Regions from separate parts of the Alkalihalobacterium sp. TH-98 genome, predicted to be linked through region 1. Evidence: a T-box and tRNA genes for the amino acid it is inferred to sense, from the RefSeq annotation. Region 1 holds a T-box; the other holds one or more tRNA genes.

Region 1 (3,415 bases):
CGTTGTTAATGCAGAGCAAGCAAAAATTGCTGAAGCAGCTGGTGCAGTTGCGGTAATGGCATTAGAGCGTGTACCTGCAGATATTCGTGCAGCAGGTGGAGTAGCTCGTATGGCTGACCCAACAATTGTTGAAGAGGTAATGGGTGCAGTTTCTATTCCAGTAATGGCAAAGTGCCGTATCGGTCACATTGTTGAAGCTCGTGTATTAGAAGCTTTAGGAGTAGACTACATTGATGAAAGTGAAGTTTTAACTCCTGCAGATGAAGTTTATCACTTAAACAAAAACGAATATACTGTACCATTTGTGTGTGGAGCTCGTGATATTGGTGAAGCATCTCGTCGTATTGGTGAAGGCGCTGCAATGCTTCGTACAAAAGGTGAGCCAGGAACAGGGAACATTGTAGAAGCTGTCCGTCACATGCGTATGATGCAGTCACAAATTCGCAAAATTGTTTCTATGTCAACGGATGAGTTAATGACTGAAGCTAAAAATACTGGTGCTCCATATGAGATCCTTCTTCAAATCCAAAGAGAAGGTAAACTACCTGTAGTTAACTTTGCAGCTGGCGGTGTGGCAACTCCTGCAGATGCTGCATTAATGATGCAGTTAGGTGCAGACGGAGTTTTCGTTGGATCAGGGATCTTCAAGTCAGATAACCCTGAAAAGTTTGCTCGTGCAATCGTTAGAGCAACAACACATTTCCAAGATTATGCGTTAATTGCTGAACTTTCTAAAGATCTAGGATCAGCGATGAAAGGGATTGAAATTTCATCTTTAAATCCTTCAGAGCGTATGCAAGAGCGCGGCTGGTAATTCCAACTGTTACTTGTAGAAAGGAAACTTTACTATGATTAAAATTGGAGTGCTTGCTCTTCAAGGTGCGGTACGAGAACATGTGAAATGTTTAGCTGCTCCTGATGTAGAAACTGTCATTATTAAAAAGGTTGAACAATTAGAAGATATTGATGGTCTTGTTTTTCCAGGTGGAGAAAGTACAACGATGCGTAGATTGATTGATGAATATGGTTTCTTTGAAGCCTTAAAGGAATTTGGGGCAAAAGGTAAACCAATCTTCGGTACATGTGCTGGTCTTATTCTAATGTCTAAACATATTGTTGGACAACCTGAAGGCCATTTAGGATTTATGGATATGACAGTGCAAAGAAATGCATTTGGTAGACAACGAGAAAGCTTTGAAACGGATTTAATCGTTACAGGAATTGGTGATGATGTCCGTGCAGTCTTTATTCGTGCACCGCTCATCGTAGATGTTGACGAGAATGTAGAAATTCTTTCAAAGTTTAATGAAGAAATTGTTGTTGCAAGACAAGGGCATTATTTAGCGTGTTCGTTCCATCCTGAATTAACAGATGATCACCGTTTTCACCAGTATTTCGTAGACATTGTACGTGAATCAATGAATACAAAAGTACAAGCTTAATCATATAACTAATTAAAGCGTCGAAGGGATTTAATTAGCAATCATATTTTGTCTTCAGAGAGTCGGTGGTTGGTGTGAACCGATCAATTGTGGTTGTGAAATCTGCCCCCTGAGTGAAATGTCAAAGGTAGCTCCTAAAGCATTTCCGGTAACAGCCGTTAATTGTTTAAGAGGTGCTCATGAATTATTGTGTAACGTAGTCATGAACGCAAAAAGGGTGGCAACGCGGGTGCTCTCGTCCCTTAGTTATAGGGATGGGGGCTTTTTGCGTTCCTTCATTTATTTGAAAATGAGAGATATACACCAAGGGGTGCGACTGATTTTCTTACTCCTGACGTATATACTTTCAAAAAATAAGGAAATAGTGAATAATGGAAATAAAGAAATGTTATGGGAGGTATAGTAGATGCTCGATATTAAGTTACTGCGAAAAGATTTTAATGGTATAAAGAAAAAGTTAGAAGTGCGCGGTGAGGAATTATCAGGTATTGATCAATTTCAAGAGCTAGATGAAAAAAGAAGAGCCATTATTGTAGAAGTGGAAGAGTTAAAAAGTAAAAGAAATGCAGTTTCACAAGAAGTTGCGCAATTAAAACGTGAGAAAAAAGAGGCAGATCATCTTATTCTTGAAATGCGCAACGTATCTGACCAAGTTAAGGAACTTGATGAACAGTTACGTACAATTGAAGAACAATTAGACCATTTATTACTTACTATTCCAAATGTCCCTCATGAATCAGTTCCTGTCGGTGATAGTGAAGATGATAACGTCGTAGCTAGACATTGGGGAGAGAAACCGGACTTTTCATTTGAACCAAAACCACATTGGGACCTAGCAACAGATTTAGATATATTAGACTTTGAACGAGCAGCAAAGGTGACTGGAAGTCGTTTTGTATTTTATAAAGGGCTTGGAGCAAGGTTAGAACGTGCATTATTAAACTTCATGATGGATTTACATGAGGATGAACATGGGTATGAAGAGATTTTACCTCCATATATGGTTAATCGTTCAAGTATGATTGGAACAGGTCAGCTTCCAAAATTTGAAGAAGACGCATTTAAAATTCATGATGAGGACTATTTCTTAATACCAACAGCCGAAGTTCCTGTTACGAATTTACATCGAGATGAAATTCTTTCAGTTGATCAATTGCCAATTGCCTACACAGCATTTAGTGCCTGCTTCCGTTCAGAAGCTGGTTCTGCTGGTCGGGATACAAGAGGACTTATTCGTCAGCACCAATTTAATAAAGTAGAACTTGTACGTTTTGTTAAGCCGGAAGATTCTTATGATGAATTAGAAAAATTAACTGGTCATGCTGAAAAAGTTTTGCAGCTTTTAAAGCTCCCATACCGAGTGATGAGCATGTGTACGGCAGATCTAGGCTTTACTGCTGCTAAAAAATACGATTTAGAAGTTTGGATACCGAGCTACGGCACATACCGAGAGATTTCATCTTGCAGTAATTTTGAGGATTTTCAAGCTAGGCGTGCAAATATTCGCTTTAAAAGAGAAGCAAAAGGAAAAACTGAGTTTGTTCATACATTAAATGGGTCTGGACTAGCATTAGGTCGAACTGTTGCAGCAATCTTGGAAAATTATCAACAAGAAGATGGCAGTGTCATCATTCCAGAAGTACTTCGTCCATATATGAGGAATAAAACAGTAATAAAGCCAAAATAAAGTAAATTTTAGGTCAAGCTATGGTAAAGCTTGGCCTTTTTTCTTTACAAAAATTTTAAGTAAGTTTTACTAGAAAAGCACCAGATATAGGAATACTAATTACATGTTTTGCATATTCGTAAAAAAAAACATGTGTTTATTCTAATTTCGAAATAGAACTTTTTTTAAAAATTAGTTTTTGTAAGGGCTTTCAATCGCTTGGTATTACTAGTTTGTAAGATTTTATACTATAAAAATCTATAAAAATAAAAAAACGAATATTGCAATTGTATACGATATTACTTAT
Region 2 (3,415 bases), on a different contig from region 1:
TTGTTTTTTTAGGAACACTTTTCTTATTTGGAGAATTACTGGTTAAGGTTAAAGGAGTTTTTGGTGTTCTAGGTATTGCAATCATGGCTGTTTACTTTTCTCATCATATTGCCGGTGATACAGGAATTTGGGTCGTATTACTGTATATTACTGGACTAATTCTAATTATTGTTGATGGAAAGGCAATTAGTGATGGTACGATCGCATTTCTAGGGGCTATCCTAATGATTGTAGCTTTGGCTATTCCGGCACCGAGTTTCTTATATGGGGCATTAGTAGCAATGGGATTAGTTCTTGGTGCAGCATCTTCACTATTATTTCTAAAGGTGTTTCCTTCTAGAAACTTATGGTCAAAAATGACTTTAAGAGACCGATTAACTGGGGAATTAGGGTATAACTCAATTAATGATAAGTATAAAGAGTTGATTGGAAAAAGAGGAAAAACGATAACGCCTTTCCGTCCAATTGGTACGATGGAGGTTGATGGAAAGCAATATAGTGCTACTAGTGAAAATAATTGGTTAACACAAGATACAGAAATAGAAGTTGTTTCTGTAGATGGTACGCGTATTGTTGTAAAAAAAGTAGAAAGTTCTAACAAATAAAACAAGGTAGAAAAAAGGCTGTTGAGAAATGTTCTCAACAGCCTTTTGTTTTTTTTTGATTAGTTATTATAAGGGTTACTGGCTTCAGCGTTTTGCGGGCTAGTCTTAGGCTTTGGAACATACTGCAAAACTTTATATAACATGAAGATAGCAATAGCCCAATAGAAGAAGAACGAAAATGGAATAATAAATCCGAACGCCTCTGTCAAATTAAAAATAGCTGTCGGCAGTGTAACAGTATAAGCTGATAAAATCCAAAGATGTCTGTATTTCAAGTTTAATTGCGCTTTGTTTTTTAGCATGAGTCCAATTAAAGCTAATACGGTTACTCCAATAAATTTCATTGCTGTAAAGAAAAGGTATAATACTAACATGAAAACCGTTAAAATCACAGGAAGTACATCGGCTATACTATTGACTAGACCTGAGATTTCTTCTTTTGTTAAGTTTAAATTACCAAGATCACGGTACCTAAAAGTCTCTGCTATTCCATCAGTGATAATAACTGCTTCGCGTTCGAGCATCGCAAGACCGTTATCATATTCGTCCATATCATCAACCGTTAGTTGTCCAGTAGGGTCGAGGATAAAAACGCCAGCTTCTGTCCCATCAATGTAAGGTTCTGTTATATCTGATGTCAAAATACCATTTTGAAAAGCAAAATCAGGCATATCCTCTTCTAGTGATGTAGCTAAATAGTTAATACCCTGGTAGGCGGTTGTTGATAACTGAATTGCACTTGGAATCGAAACAACCGCCATTAATAAGAATACATAAAAAATGGTTTTTCCAATCCCTTGAAACCGAAATAAGGCAATATCCTTAGGGGAATACAAACTTTTAATTAGCTGTTTAAAAATATTCATGTATAATGTCTACTCCTTCTTATTAAGCTTGTGTTTATGTGTATAGATTTCCGTCAAGCCGATTGTAGAGTGTAACAATCACGGGTGAACCTAGATCAAAAACAATTTACGCAGCTGGACCTATTAAGTAACTACCAACATACATTTTACAAGAGAAAAAATAATGGTACAAGAGATGTCCTGTTTCAATTAGGTGACGACTTTTTTTCAGAAATAGCTTGTCATTTATAACAGATTGTGATATATTACTTTTCGTCACCACCTTTTCAAGGTTAGGTCTCGTGTGTTGACTAAAGTTAGTTTTTTGAGTTATAATATTAGTTGTCTTTATTATTCCACAGTAGCTCAGTTGGTAGAGCAATCGGCTGTTAACCGATCGGTCGCAGGTTCGAGTCCTGCCTGTGGAGCCATTTATTTTGGCGGTGTAGCTCAGCTGGCTAGAGCGTACGGTTCATACCCGTGAGGTCGTGGGTTCGACTCCCTCCGCCGCTACCAATTTTCTTAAACTCAATAAAATGGCGGTTGTGGCGAAGTGGTTAACGCACCGGATTGTGGTTCCGGCATTCGTGGGTTCGATTCCCATCAGCCGCCCCATTTAAGGACCCTTAGCTCAGTTGGTCAGAGCGGTCGGCTCATAACCGATTGGTCGTAGGTTCGAGTCCTACAGGGTCCACCATATTAGACGTTGGAAGTTCAACACATCTATAAAACATATATTCGGAGGAATACCCAAGTCCGGCTGAAGGGATCGGTCTTGAAAACCGACAGGCGGGTTAAACCGCGCGGGGGTTCGAATCCCTCTTCCTCCGCCATAACATTACATAATATAAGCTTATGACTGAAAATATTCAGTCATAAGCTTTTTTATTTTTCACGTTAGAAAGGCTTCGTCATGCATAGGTTTTTATTCAGTTCATTATACTACTTGAATGTCATTTAGAAAGATCCACGTGATTGTACCGAGGGCAATACAATAGATAGCGAAGTATGTGAGCTTAGCCTGATTTAGCATTTGGATCAGCCACTTAATACCGATAATTGCAAAGATAAATGAGGCAATACAGGCGATGGCAAGTTCAAACCCAATACCTGCAAAAGTCTCTGCGGTTAGTTCGGGTATTTTTAAAATGGTAATACCTAAAATGACAGGGATCGATAGTAAGAAAGAATAACGAACAGCTGTCTTTTTATCCAAACCACACCAAAGTGAAACGATTAAGGTACTGCCTGCTCGCGAGATTCCTGGTATGACAGCGAGAGCTTGGCCGATTCCAATAATTATACAATCTTTCCAAGTCATTTCCTTTACCGTTCGACTTCCAACATTAATACCGTGTTCAATAAGTATTAAAAACAACCCTGTCACAATTAATGCTGCTCCAATTGTTGAAGCTTGGGTGATATTATCCCCTATCAAACCTTCAATTCCTTTACCTACACCCATTGTAATTAGAGTAGCACCTATGATAAGCCAGGCAAATCGATAGTTTGTTTTCGCTTTTTTATTCTTATAAAATAAGTAAGCAAAGAAATCTCTAATAATTTCAAGTAAATCACGCCAAAAAAAACAAATGACGGCTAGTAAAGATGCTGCATGTAGAAGGACTTCGAAAGTCAAGTTGCTCGTAGACATTTGAATACCTAATAGCTTTTCAGCAATGACCAAATGTGCTGAACTAGAAATCGGAAGAAACTCTGAAATACCTTGAATAATGCCTAATAGAAGAGCTTCAAACCAGTTCAAATCCACACCTCCCATATTTGTATGTATTTCACAATATGGGGTTTGTCCGTTAAATATGTATGTTTTGATTATAATTTTAAAAATGAGGGAAATGTATGGAGTGGTAAAGTAGAAACAGCAGTTAAATACATATACATATCAATTGCATGTTATACGTTTTTTTGATAATGTAAATATTGAGCAACTTAGTAAACATTTCT

What was found. A T-box is a leader RNA that pairs with one kind of tRNA and senses whether it is charged. The one in region 1 lies ahead of serS (serine--tRNA ligase), so its partner is inferred to be a tRNA-Ser.
Region 2: it has a tRNA-Ser gene. The T-box ahead of serS (serine--tRNA ligase) is inferred to sense a tRNA for this amino acid. The anticodon was not compared.

Annotation. Positions count from the first base shown of each region.
Region 1 covers NZ_JBYCKM010000006.1:11,326-14,740, reverse strand. The annotation lists gene pdxS (pyridoxal 5'-phosphate synthase lyase subunit PdxS) at 1-814, shown strand, start outside; gene pdxT (pyridoxal 5'-phosphate synthase glutaminase subunit PdxT) at 849-1,442, shown strand; T-box leader at 1,454-1,688, shown strand; gene serS (serine--tRNA ligase) at 1,849-3,129, shown strand.
Region 2 covers NZ_JBYCKM010000027.1:106,289-109,703, forward strand. The annotation lists gene AC2VNP_RS10925 (NfeD family protein) at 1-605, shown strand, start outside; gene AC2VNP_RS10930 (DUF1189 domain-containing protein) at 665-1,471, opposite strand; tRNA gene AC2VNP_RS10935 (tRNA-Asn) at 1,806-1,881, shown strand; tRNA gene AC2VNP_RS10940 (tRNA-Met) at 1,890-1,966, shown strand; tRNA gene AC2VNP_RS10945 (tRNA-His) at 1,990-2,065, shown strand; tRNA gene AC2VNP_RS10950 (tRNA-Ile) at 2,071-2,147, shown strand; tRNA gene AC2VNP_RS10955 (tRNA-Ser) at 2,191-2,283, shown strand; gene AC2VNP_RS10960 (undecaprenyl-diphosphate phosphatase) at 2,388-3,215, opposite strand.